Regions from separate parts of the Peribacillus sp. P4_C12 genome, predicted to be linked through region 3. Evidence: riboswitches for the same ligand, from Rfam matches in the RefSeq annotation. Region 3 holds a riboswitch; each other region holds the start of a gene.

Region 1 (3,153 bases), on a different contig from region 3:
TTTACCATCATTTATTTTTTGATCACTTATTTTTTTCAAGTTACCTCCATTACTGTTAATCAAGTCGTTTGTTCCAATATAAACAATAAACGTGTCGGCTTTGTCCAATTTCGTGTTAATTTGATTACCTTCAAGCTGATCAATGACACCATCTGTAACCTGGCCTTTAATACCGTAATTCCAAAAACGGACTTTTTTTTCAGAATCAGGATTATTCAATTCATCCTCCAGACCTTCTACATAACCTTCCCCATCCTTATCACCTTTTCCATAGGTTAACGAATCTCCAAAAGCCATCACATCTTCCGACTCTGAAGCCTGAAACTTATATGCAGCAAAACAAATAACTAGTACAATTACGAATAAACCTACTATTTTATTCATTCGTTTCCCCTTATGTAATGTATTTACTATGAAGTATTTTATCTTGTAATTACCCCAAAAATGAACATACTTAACATGCAAAAAAATGAATTGTCAGATAAACTGTAAAAAGTGTATGATACAATAAAAGCATTCAATGGAACGGGTTTTCGTCAACCTCCTTTTATTCATTAATAGGATGGGAATCCCAAGTTTCTGGAGGTTGTATACATAATAAGGATAGGAGTTAAAATGATGGATAGTTACATAGAGTTTAGGGATGCAGAACTAACAGATTTACCAAGAGTAGTCGAAATATATAATTCGACTATTGCGTCAAGGATGGTCACTGCAGATACAGAACCTGTTTCAGTTCAATCGAGGCTTAAATGGTTTGAGGAACATCATTCAGAAAAACGACCGCTTTATATTATTACATTCGAAGGAAAAACTGCTGGATGGATGAGTTTTCAATCTTTCTATGGTAGGCCAGCCTATGATTCCACTGCCGAGATCAGTATATATATTGATGATTATTTCCGGGGAAAAGGAATTGGACAAATTTCGATTCAAAAGGCAATTGAAGTGAGTCCAAAATTAGGAGTTAAGACACTACTTGGTTTTATATTTGCTCACAATACACCGAGCATAAGACTGTTTTCTAAATTTGGTTTTGAAGAATGGGCGCATTTACCTCAAGTTGCCGAGCTAGATGGTATTGAACGGGATTTAGTAATCCTTGGTAAGCGTGTTAATATTTGAATTTCATTACATAAAAGCTATTGCCTTCATTCAGCAGTAGCCTTTTTTAGTTTAAATGAAGGAATCTATTTTAAAGTCACTGACGAAATTTAAAAATCACTATAAACTTTCTTAAGCAAAAAATATTCTGATTTTCTTTTATTTGTTATAGCATTTAACAGCGAATCCAATTCTTGACTTGCTTGAACAGTTAGAAGGCTTGTAAAACCATAATCAGCTGCCAATTTAATCATTTCCCGTCTCTTTTCTTCTATTCTTTCTACGGTTATCTGTGGGGGCATCTATAGTCACTTCCTATTTATTCAATTTTCTTACATCTTTTATGATAAAGAAATAAGTAGTTAAAATCAACCATATATGGAAATTAAAATGTGTTATTCCACTAGATAAATGTGACAAAAAGCCTATTCCATTCCCTGTTTGTGTCTTTTTTATGACATTTTATATTCTAGACAAATAAAAAAGCATTCACTCATGTACACTGCGAATGCTTTAATAATATTCATCAGATTAAATAATATTTTAAGATAGTAAAGTATTTTAAGAACTCTTACTATGTCATCCACTCTGAAGGAGACTCGATATTAGGTCTATTTATTACAATCTTATATTCATCTTCAAGCACTTTTAATGGAACATCATAAAGATGTCTTTCATCAGAGGTTTTATAAACTCCATTCGCTAATAACTCTTCAATCAGCAATGCCTTCCTCTGTTCAATTCTCTTAAATAATTCTGCCATGTAAATGGCTCCTTTCCTTGTCTTCATCAGCCCGCTTTCATATGAGCTAAATTGTAGTAACAGGTTTCATTTTCACCAAATTATATTTTTTCTATTATGTCACTAAACGTTATTTCACAAAAATAAAAGCCTCTTCTAATTCAAGAAGAGGCTTACAGTAGTCCGTTCGGCTCTTCTTATCTTCCAAGCGTATGCTTGTTGGATGTAGCACAGTTCCCAAAATGGGTCTGCTGCCGAGGTTTCTTTGGGCCAAGTCCCTCCACCTCTCTGGATAAGAATTCAATATATAAATGATGTAGACATGATTTTATCCCAATATTCTTCAAAAGTCAATCACATGGTTCTCCCTTTTTTTGATAGGTATTCTCTATAGATCCCATTCAAATTGGGTTGCAATTTCCTGGCTTTCTGATATGATGTCAGTAATTACATACATTCACACCACTAGGGGAGTCTTTTTAAGACTGAGATGGAATTTGTTCCGGACCCTTTGAACCTGAACCGGATCATACCGGCGGAGGGAAGTGGATGATATCGTCTTTAAACACATGACTTTATCCATCTGCCCCGCTCCGTTTTTCAGGAGCGGTTTTTTTTTAGATGGAAAAAGTGAATAATTAGACTGCTAGGGGAGCACTTTTGCTGAGAATCAAACCCTTTGCACCTGATCTGGTCATACCAGCGGAGGGAAGCAGGCTGTAAGAAGGAATTTGCTTCTTCCTCGGTAACAGCCGCTTTCTTTCAGAGAGCGGTTTTTTTGTTGATCAGATAGTGTATGCACACTTTACAATTTTAGTAAATTTTAAATTTCAAGGAGGATGTACCATGGAGAATACAGAATTAGAAACCTTCAGTGATAGACTTCATGAACGGGCAAAAGGAATCTGGAAAAGGAACCATACACATCCCTTTGTTCAGGCGATTGGAGATGGGACGCTTTCAGAAAAGAAATTTGCCTATTACCTAAAGCAGGACTATATCTATCTAATGGATTATTCCAAACTCTTTGCGTTAGGAGTCATCAAAGCTCATAATCTCGAAACTATGGCTAAGTTTGCAAGTATTTTGAATGAAACCCTTCAAGTAGAAATGGATATCCATCGACATTATGCTTTGGAATTCGGAATCAGCTCAATCGAATTGGAAAATACAGAACCCACCCCAACCACTCTAGCTTATACGGGTTACATGCTAAATGCAGCCCAAAATGGGACTTTGGCCGACCTGATCGCCTGCCTCCTTCCATGCGCTTGGGATTATTATGAGATCGGTTTGCTATTAAAAGA
Region 2 (3,153 bases), on a different contig from region 3:
CAAAGAACCCATTACGAAATATTACTGTAATAAGAAAAAGGTTTCATTACCTTTTCTTTAGTCTCCTTTACGATATTAAGGTGTTAATTTACGTTATGACTATTTAAACCTAAGGCACCCAAATCAAAAGTAGAAATTCCTTTGTTCCAACTATTCGGAATCACCATTTTCAAATTTCAACAATTTCCCGAGAAATATCTACAAATTCTGAGTAGATATCGACAAAATTAGAAGTTTTTAAAAGAGATAGCGATACCCGATATATATGACAATTTATTTAACCCATGTTCCCATTCAATTAAAAGAGATCTTAATTTTTAACCAATGAACTCGCAGCTACGCGTGAAATGAACATCTAACTGACAAACGATATGTCATAGCTTAAAACTGAACAACAAAGAACCCATTACGAACCATTACTGCAATAAGAAAAAGGTTTCATTACCTTTTTTTTAMTCTCTTTTACGATATTAAGGTGTTAATTTGCGTTATAACTATTTAAACCTAAGGCAATCAAATTTAAAGTAGAAATTCCTTTGTTCCAACTATTCGGAATCACCATTTTCAAATTTCAACAATTTCCCGAGAAATATCTACAAATTCTGAGTAGATATCGACAAAATTAGAAGCTTCTAAATAGCGATTTGTTTTTGCTGATAAGAAAGTAGACATACTATAGAATTCAAACCCTATCGATTGTTTTTTAATTAAAAGAAATAAACTCTTCTAAGGAAAGAGCTTTTATAAAGATGCTAAAGGTGAAAAAAACATGTGTAGTCTTCCTTCCCTCTAATAATAAATGAACTTTTATTATTACAGATATGAGGGCAAAGGGTACTCACATATTTAAAACAGATGCAAAAAAGTTTATAACCGCATTTTCACCACGAAATATATGGAACTATATATTATTGTCTTTTCTTTTTGAAACTAAACGTACCGAAAGTTTGCTATCAAAAAATGGTCAAAAACTCAAAAACAAACGTAAACCCCAATCAAAAGATTGTAAGAGTGGGGGGCGCAGGGAGCTCCCCGCATGGATAAGGCAGACCGTGAGTAGCAACCCGAATAGTGAGTTTGCCAAAAGTTTGCCGTTATTTTATCAAGATACAGAGCTTTCCTTATGAGGAAGGAAGTCCTGATCCTGACTGACTTCGTTATGTTTTCGTTTTTTTGTAATAGAGTCTATGCCTAGGTTGACCGTATACATGGTATGCAGGGCAAAATCTGACCTGTCTTAAGGTATAGTTAAATGAACGATTAATAATTATACTATAAAAATATTTTAGATTATTCAAAATAGAGTTGACATTAGTGAAATTTGAATATATAGTGAGGAACATAATTAAATAAATACGTTATTTCTTATCAAGAGATGTGGAGGGACTTGGCCCTATGATACCTCGGCAGCGGGTTTTTACTTTTGTAAAAATACTGTGCTAATTCCAACGGACGAAAGTTTGAAAGATAAGAAGGAGCTTTTCTTAGATAATTAATTTAAGAGTTTACTCTTTTTTATGTCTAAAAGAGGCCTCTTCTGTCTGATGACGGAAGAGGCCTCTTTTGTTTATTCAGAATGTATATGGTTATTTGGAGAATTGGTGTAATTATTCGCAAGTTTTGCGCACTAATCGTGAATTATAAGCAATTACTCGTGAGTTTGACAGATTTACTCGTGAGTTTCGCGCATTTACTCGTGAGTTTCACACAATTACTCGTGAGTTACGAAAATTTAACCCTATCATTATGAAACTTTGCAAAGCTCTTCTCTGGATAATGAATTCGTACAAATAAACAGCATGGGGGGAGACAGAATGATTGAGTTTCAAAATGTTAAAAAGGTTTATCAAACAAAGAAACAGACTGTTGAAGCTTTGAAAGGAATTAATTTGACAGTTGAAAAAGGCGATATTTTTGGTGTTGTCGGTTATAGTGGAGCCGGAAAAAGTACGTTGATTCGGTTAGTCAATCTACTCGAACACCCTTCAGATGGACAGGTTATTGTTGGGGGAAAGGATTTAACCAAATTGAATCCGAAGGAATTACGGGCAGAAAAGAAAAAAATCGGCATGATTTTTCAACATTTTAACTTACTTAACTCAAAGACAGTTTTTGATAATATTGCCATGCCGCTAGTTTTATCGGGAACTCCCAGTAAAGAAATCAAAGAGCGGGTAGGCGAGTTGTTAGAGTTCGTTGGCTTATCAAGTAAAGCAAGGAGTTATCCGGAACAATTGTCTGGCGGTCAAAAGCAACGAATAGGGATTGCTAGAGCGTTGGCTACCAACCCATCGATTCTTTTGTGTGATGAAGCGACGTCAGCATTGGATCCACAAACAACGAGTGCTGTACTGCAACTCTTAAAAAAAATTAATAAAGAATATAATATTACCATTTTGCTAATCACTCATGAAATGTCTGTAATTAGGGAAATTTGCAATAAGGTTGCGGTCATGGAAGGCGGACGCGTGGTTGAACAAGGTTCGGTTTTCGAAGTTTTTGCGAAGCCCCAAACAGATATCGCAAAAAACTTTGTACGAACTGTTATTCACGACGAGATCCCACAAAGTTTCCTGAAAAATATCGGATCATATATTCCGATTATTTGGAAAATTAACTTTATTGGTACTACATCAGGCAATCCTTTACTTTCAACCATCTCGAAGAAATTTGATGTTCATTTAAGTGTTTTATCAGCTAATATTTCTGAAATTCAGGAAACACCTTTTGGAAATTTAATTATTGAAGTGACAGGGAACAAACAAGAGGTGGACAAGGCTTATCAATATATTAAAGATGAGGGGATTCTCGTCCAGGAGGTGCAGATAAATGGGTAATACACTTTGGGGAATGGAAATAACGGCAGACCAGCTGTCGACAGCTTTCGGTGACACACTTTATATGGTAGCCATCTCATTGATATTTTCCGGGCTGATTGGACTTCCGCTAGGAATCTTACTTGTCATTACAAGAAAGGGTCACATCCTGGAGAATAAATGGATCTTTAATGTATTGAACCCGGTCATCAATATATTGCGGTCGGTTCCTTTCATCATCTTGCTTGTAGCACTTATTCCGTTTACCAGAATGATTGTCGGCAGTGCGATCGGAACGAATGCGGCCATTGTTCCGCTAATCTTTTACGCGGCTCCT
Region 3 (3,153 bases):
TTTCCCATTCCTCATAATCGTAATTTCTTCACAAATTTCAAAAATCTCTGGAAGACGATGGGAAATAAATATGATGCCAACGCCTCTTTGCTTTAATTCATTTACAATTCGAAATAGTTCTGTCGTCTCCGTATAACTTAACGGAGCAGTTGGTTCGTCGAGGATCAGGAATTTGCATTCAGTCGAGACTGCTCTTGCAATCAGAACCATCTGTTTTTCAGCCAAGGTAAGATCTCTTACCAGCTTTTTCGAAGAGACACCAATTTTCATCTCTGCCAGGATATAAGTGGCTTTTCTATGCAACTCTTTCCAATGGACCATTTGTTTTTTGCCCATGTTTTGCACCGTATCATTCAACATTACATTTTCCCCAACAGTTAAATAAGGAATGAGTGCCGTATCTACTTCCTGATAAACAATTTGAATACCTTGTTCCTGTGCAGCCTTCGGTGAACGGATATCCTGCTTCTTTCCATCCAGAAAAATTTCACCTGTATAATGGGCATGAGCGCCCGATAAGACCTTCATTAGCGTAGATTTCCCTGCTCCGTTTGCGCCGACCACTGCATGGGCTGTCCCTGATTGTACTGAAAAATCAACTTCACTAAGCGCCTTTACTCCCGGAAATTCAATCGATATCTTTTTCATTTCTAGTTGTGTGCTCATGCCCATTCCCCCTATTAAACAGACACTCTCTTCACTAGAAAGAGAGTGTCTACTGACTCTGTTTTTTACTTTTTATAATGATCTTTCAATACTTTCATCCATTCTTCTTCAAATTCCGTTGATACTCCCCATCCTTCGACAATACCGGACAAGTTGGCCATGTTGACCGCTTCTTTTGAAGCTTGAATCTGCTCTTGTGAAATAAGTGAAGCTTCTAAGTCATATGTTTGCGGTGTTTCTTCACCCGCTAATTTTTTTGCTAAAATCCTCATATTCACTGCACCAATCAATTTCGGATCGACAGCTGCCGTGTAAGACCAAGAACTGCCTTTCGCTTGAATCTCCTGAAGATCAGCATTAGATACGTCGATTCCGTATATCTTCACTTCATCGCGGCCAGCTTCTTTAATCGCACGAGCCGCTCCAATTGCGAATGCATCCCATGTTGCGAAAATCGCATCTAGTTTGCCTTTGGGATATTTATTCAACATTGCGGCTACCGCATTTTGTGTCTGAACTGAAGTATCTGCAGATGCTACTCCGAATCTTTCGACTTCTTTAATCCCAGGATTTTCTTTTAATTTTTCCTGATACACCGCATTTCTTCTCACCATTGGCGGGAAACCATCTACCCAAAGGTATGCAATCGCTGCTTCACCTTTTTGTTCTTCTATCAATTTATCAAAAGCCAGAGTTGCCAATGCTTCATCATCCTGTGAAGTTAAGGTCACACCGTCAATTTTAGATAAGTCGCTAATAGAGTCGAATGTAACAACGCTCTTTCCTGCATCAACCAACTTTTGAACGTCATTCACTGTTGCTGCATCATCACCATGGGAGATAATATAGCCGTCATAATCTTCTTGTAAAGCCTGGGCGATTGCATCATGGAATTTAGCCGTATCGCCATTTGCTGTATACGTATCCACTTGAAAACCTAATGCTTCTCCTTCTTCCTTCGCTCCAGCTAAATATTGAGCCGTATGATCATCTCCGCCAATTTTACGAATGACTTTGATTTTGGCACCTTCCCCTTTTGCAAATCGTTCTGGAACATTTTTAAAGGATACTTTTTCATCCTTCTTTGATTCTGTTGAACTTTGTCCTGAAGAGCAGCCCGTTAAAAGCAAAGCCGAAGCTATGACCGAAACGAAAACCCTTTTAAAAATTGACTTCCTCATTTTAGTTCCTCCTACTTTCCAATCATTAATCTTATCAATTAAGTTGGTGTAAATCCCAAAATAAAAACCTCTCTAGAATAGAGAGGTTTAATCAGCTGATTTGCAGACTTATCCCTCTCTTATCTGTCAAAACATTTCTGTTTTGCAGGATTTAGCACCAATTCCTAATGGAACGGTTGCTGGGCATCTTAGGGCCAGTCCCTCCGCCACTCTTGATYAGAGAATATAATGTGTTACGTTTTTCGTAATTACCACTTTATAGGGATATAGTCGTAAAGTCAATAGATTTTTGAATATTTAAAATGTTTCTTGTTACACTTATTTTCTTTGTAGCTTAGCCAGACGCTTTTTCTCGATCTTTTCAAGTCTTTCTAACTGACGTAGTTTCACTTCAAACAGAGTAATCGGGTCACGGTATACTTCCGGATTTTCTCTCATATGCTCCAGTGCTGCCTGATGATCTTTGATTTCAGTCTGTGTTTGTTCTATCGTCTTTTGAAGTAAGGCAAATGAACTGCGATAGAAAAGTGAGATATCTCTATCCAAAGATTTTTCAAACAATCCGAATTGTGTAAGGAAACGGTCACTGATCATTTCTGCAACATCCAGGTAGTCTTCACTTTCTAGGTACTTCTTATACCGGTTGTACATATTAGCTTTATTTTGCGGAATCGCTCCAAACAGCTTCCCTGCCCCTTTAAGCAGCAATTGCGATGGGGTCCGGCGTAGTAAAATATTAACGTCTTCAATGCGGATACTGCTTGTCATCCGATCCGCATCACGGCGCCAGTCATCCAAAACTCTAAAGTCTCCGGCAAGTGTAATTCGCTCTTCTTTGTACAATTCATTGAACCCTGCGCTCATTTCATCCATAAACTGTTGAATTTGTGTAAATTCCAACTGAGATGTAGCAATCCAGTCTTGAAGAGAACGATAATATTGCGGCATAATCTTGTCTGAAATATATGCCTGAATCTGCTCATTCATTTCCTCGTTCAACTGTATATGAACTTGGCTGAAATCGCTACTTTCCGTTAATGATTTAGAACATTCTCTCAGTAATTCAGGGATTCTTGAAGAAAGCTGTTTTTTCACTTCTTCTTTAATTGAACGGTACGACCTTATGATATTTTCACTTTTTTCTTTTTCCAAATCTGCCAGTTGATTGACGGCTCCATTCAATTTGACTTCCATCTGCTCATTCCAAGAAATGGAGTGCTCGCATTTCCGCTCATTAGCTGCCCGTTTTTCTAGCAGGTAAGATAACGTTTTGCGAATGAATGCAAGAATCTTCTCAGATCTTCTT
Region 4 (3,153 bases), on a different contig from region 3:
GCTCGATGTTGAAGCGGGTCAACACGCTTGTAACCATCCGGAACGTACCGCCATACACATCTTCTGAGATGACGATATGGTCGCCAGCAGAAAGCAGAAGGAATGCTGTTGAAATGGCCGCCATACCTGATGAAAAGGCAAAGCCGCGAGTACCATCTTCAAGCTCGGCAATGATATCTTCAAGTGCTTCCCGTGTTGGATTTCCGCTCCTGCTGTAATCGTACTTGCCGAATGTATCGATATCAGTTTGATGGAAAGTGGAAGCGTGCTGAATAGGGACGCTCACACCGCCTGTTGTCGGATCGAATTTATGCTGGTTATGAAGTAATTTGGTTTCAAAACTGAAATCATGATTTGTCATCGTAGTGCCTCCCTTTTTACATGTGCAAATGCTTGTTGCAGGTCTTGAATTAAATCGTCGCTGTCTTCGATGCCAACCGAGAAGCGTAGAAGTCGATTACAAACCCCATTAGCAGTTCTAACTTCAAGAGGGATATCGGCATGTGTTTGTGTAGCCGGATAGGTGATGAAGCTTTCAACGCCTCCAAGACTTTCTGCAAATGAAATTAATGAAAGTGATTGTAAAAATGGATTGACAGCTGCTTCGTCAATTATCCGGAAAGAAATCATACCACCTCTACCGGGATACAGGACGTCCGTTACACATTCATGTTCTGATAAATAATCTACAAGGATTTTGGCGTTCTTTTCATGACGTTCCATCCGCAGTGCCAGGGTTTTCATTCCGCGCATTAACAGCCATGAATCAAATGGGCTCAACACCGCTCCTGTTCCATTATGATGGAAGGCAATCGAATCACATAATTCTGCACCTTTAGCCACGATTAGTCCAGCCAGAACATCATTATGACCACCGAGATACTTCGTTGCGCTATGGATTACAATATCAGCTCCAAGCAGGATAGGCTGCTGCAGAAGCGGCGTATAAAAAGTGTTGTCAACAATCAACAGTAAATTAAATTGTTTGGCAAGTGCGGCAACAGCGCTAATATCTGTTTGCTGCATAAGAGGGTTAGTGGGAGTTTCGATAAAGATGGCTTTTGTTTGAGGAGTAATAGCTTTTTCGATATCCTCTAAACAACAAGTGTTTACATAGTCACACTGTAAGCCCCATTTTTTAAAACCTTGTTCTAGCAAACGATATGTACCACCATATAGATCTTCGCTGACTATCCATGCATCACCTGATTTAAATAAGGCTAGTATGGTCGAAATGGCCGCCATTCCTGAACTGCAGGCATATCCTTGGTCGCCTCTTTCAAGGTTGGCGATGGATTGTTCCAAAAGTTGACGTGTTGGATTACCTGTCCTTGTGTAATCGAATCCAGTTGATTGGCCAATTCCTTCGTGACGGAAAGCTGTCGAAAAGTAAACCGGCGGATTGACTGTTCCTGTCGCCGTTTCACTGCGATTACCTAGTTGAGCAAGATATGTTTCTGTTTTATACATAGTTTTCACTGCTCCTTTGTGTTTTATAAAATAAAAAAAGTCTTCTTTAAGAAGAAGACTTGGTTAAGTATGGACGAGTCATTCTTCTTATCTTCCAAGTTCACAAACTTGTGGAATTAGCACCTTTTCATTGGTTTGAAACAAATGAAGGTTGCTGAGGTGTCATCGGGCCATTCCCTATACCTCTCTCGATAAGAGTTTAGATTATTCAATTTCTTTTGAATTTACTATATATATATAGTGCTGTCAAGAACATTCTGGGAAAATATTGCTTGATAATTCTTTATTGGTTAATTAGGACTAGCGTTGTCAAAACATGATTGGTCCAATAAAAAACCCCTAAAATATTGTGGAAACCGATGGTATAAGGTGTTGAGATTCTTTAAAAGACTTTGTTTAATTAAATGGATTTTCTGAAATATAGGGAAGGTTTTGTTCAGTTTTTTTGCTTTAAAATAATAAAATTTGTACAATGAATAGAGAGAATTAATAATATGTCATTATTCATTTCATATACATAAGGTTTTCGGTGGATAGTGCAAACATAGGAGGAGAACACATGGAATACAGAATCGAACGAGATACGATGGGTGAAGTGAAAGTTCCTGCTGATAAGTATTGGGGAGCACAAACCGAGAGAAGCCGTAACAACTTCAAAATTGGTAATGAAAAAATGCCGATTGAATTAGTCCGTGCGTTTGCATATGTAAAGCAAGCGGCAGCTAAAGTGAACTATGACCTTGGTGATCTTTCAGAAGTGAAAAAGAATGCCATCGTTAAAATTTGTGGCGAAATTCTAGAAGGTACACTTGATGAACATTTCCCCCTTGTGGTCTGGCAAACAGGCAGTGGCACGCAAAGTAATATGAATGTGAATGAAGTGGTCGCTAACAAAGGGAATGAATGGTTAAAAGAAAACGGTGAGTCCGAAACCCTTCACCCAAATGATGATGTCAACAAGGCGCAAAGCTCTAATGACACATTCCCAACGGCTATGCATATTGCAGCCTATATGGAAGTTGCTGAAAAATTAGTACCGGCGATTAAAGTACTTCGTGATACTTTTGCAGCAAAAGAAAAAGAATTCTGGGATCTTGTGAAAATTGGACGTACACATCTTCAAGATGCAACACCACTAACTTTAGGTCAAGAAATCTCTGGTTGGAAAGCGATGCTTGATAAAGACTTAGTGATGATTGAAGAAAGCAGTCAAAAACTATTGAATCTAGCACTAGGCGGTACAGCTGTAGGTACTGGGATCAATACGAAAAAAGAATTTCCAGGACTTTCTGCAAAACAAATCGCGGCGGATACAGGACATTCTTTCGTAACATCGGATAATAAGTTCCATGCATTAACAAGTCATAACGAAATTGTTTACGCTCATGGCGCATTAAAAGCATTAGCAGCGGACTTAATGAAAATTGCGAACGATGTTAGATGGCTGGCAAGCGGCCCAAGAAGCGGAATCGGTGAAATCGCTATTCCTGAAAACGAGCCAGGTAGCTCTATCATGCCAGGTAAAGTAAATCCAACACAAAGTGAAGCGCTAACAATGATTGCGACACAAATTGTTGGTAACGATGCAACAATCGGCTTTGCAGCAAGCCAAGGTAACTTCGAATTGAACGTATTCAAACCAGTTATCATTTATAACTTCCTACAAACTGTTAAATTATTGAC

Evidence for each region. A riboswitch is a leader RNA that binds a small molecule or an ion and turns the genes downstream of it on or off. The one in region 3 is predicted to bind S-adenosylmethionine.
Region 1: another riboswitch for S-adenosylmethionine. It lies ahead of AC1DUW_RS07695 (Fur-regulated basic protein FbpA); the one in region 3 lies ahead of AC1DUW_RS08740 (sugar ABC transporter substrate-binding protein).
Region 2: another riboswitch for S-adenosylmethionine. It lies ahead of AC1DUW_RS10385 (methionine ABC transporter ATP-binding protein); the one in region 3 lies ahead of AC1DUW_RS08740 (sugar ABC transporter substrate-binding protein).
Region 4: another riboswitch for S-adenosylmethionine. It lies ahead of AC1DUW_RS07585 (methionine biosynthesis PLP-dependent protein); the one in region 3 lies ahead of AC1DUW_RS08740 (sugar ABC transporter substrate-binding protein).

The regions. Positions count from the first base shown of each region.
Region 1 covers NZ_JBFUIB010000028.1:3,204-6,356, forward strand. Annotated here, with positions in the region: gene AC1DUW_RS07680 (DUF459 domain-containing protein) at 1-384, opposite strand, end outside; gene AC1DUW_RS07685 (GNAT family N-acetyltransferase) at 619-1,125, shown strand; gene AC1DUW_RS07690 (aspartyl-phosphate phosphatase Spo0E family protein) at 1,215-1,406, opposite strand; gene AC1DUW_RS07695 (Fur-regulated basic protein FbpA) at 1,679-1,867, opposite strand; SAM riboswitch class I at 2,041-2,145, opposite strand; TPP riboswitch at 2,304-2,407, shown strand; TPP riboswitch at 2,485-2,574, shown strand; gene tenA (thiaminase II) at 2,693-3,153, shown strand, end outside.
Region 2 covers NZ_JBFUIB010000049.1:10,948-14,100, reverse strand. Annotated here, with positions in the region: SAM riboswitch class I at 1,363-1,474, shown strand; gene AC1DUW_RS10385 (methionine ABC transporter ATP-binding protein) at 1,815-2,837, shown strand; gene AC1DUW_RS10380 (methionine ABC transporter permease) at 2,851-3,153, shown strand, end outside.
Region 3 covers NZ_JBFUIB010000035.1:9,022-12,174, reverse strand. Annotated here, with positions in the region: gene AC1DUW_RS08745 (sugar ABC transporter ATP-binding protein) at 1-666, opposite strand, end outside; gene AC1DUW_RS08740 (sugar ABC transporter substrate-binding protein) at 732-1,847, opposite strand; SAM riboswitch class I at 1,964-2,069, opposite strand; gene AC1DUW_RS08735 (GTPase domain-containing protein) at 2,166-3,153, opposite strand, start outside.
Region 4 covers NZ_JBFUIB010000027.1:11,076-14,228, forward strand. Annotated here, with positions in the region: gene metC (cystathionine beta-lyase) at 1-361, opposite strand, end outside; gene AC1DUW_RS07585 (methionine biosynthesis PLP-dependent protein) at 358-1,470, opposite strand; SAM riboswitch class I at 1,555-1,668, opposite strand; gene fumC (class II fumarate hydratase) at 2,030-3,153, shown strand, end outside.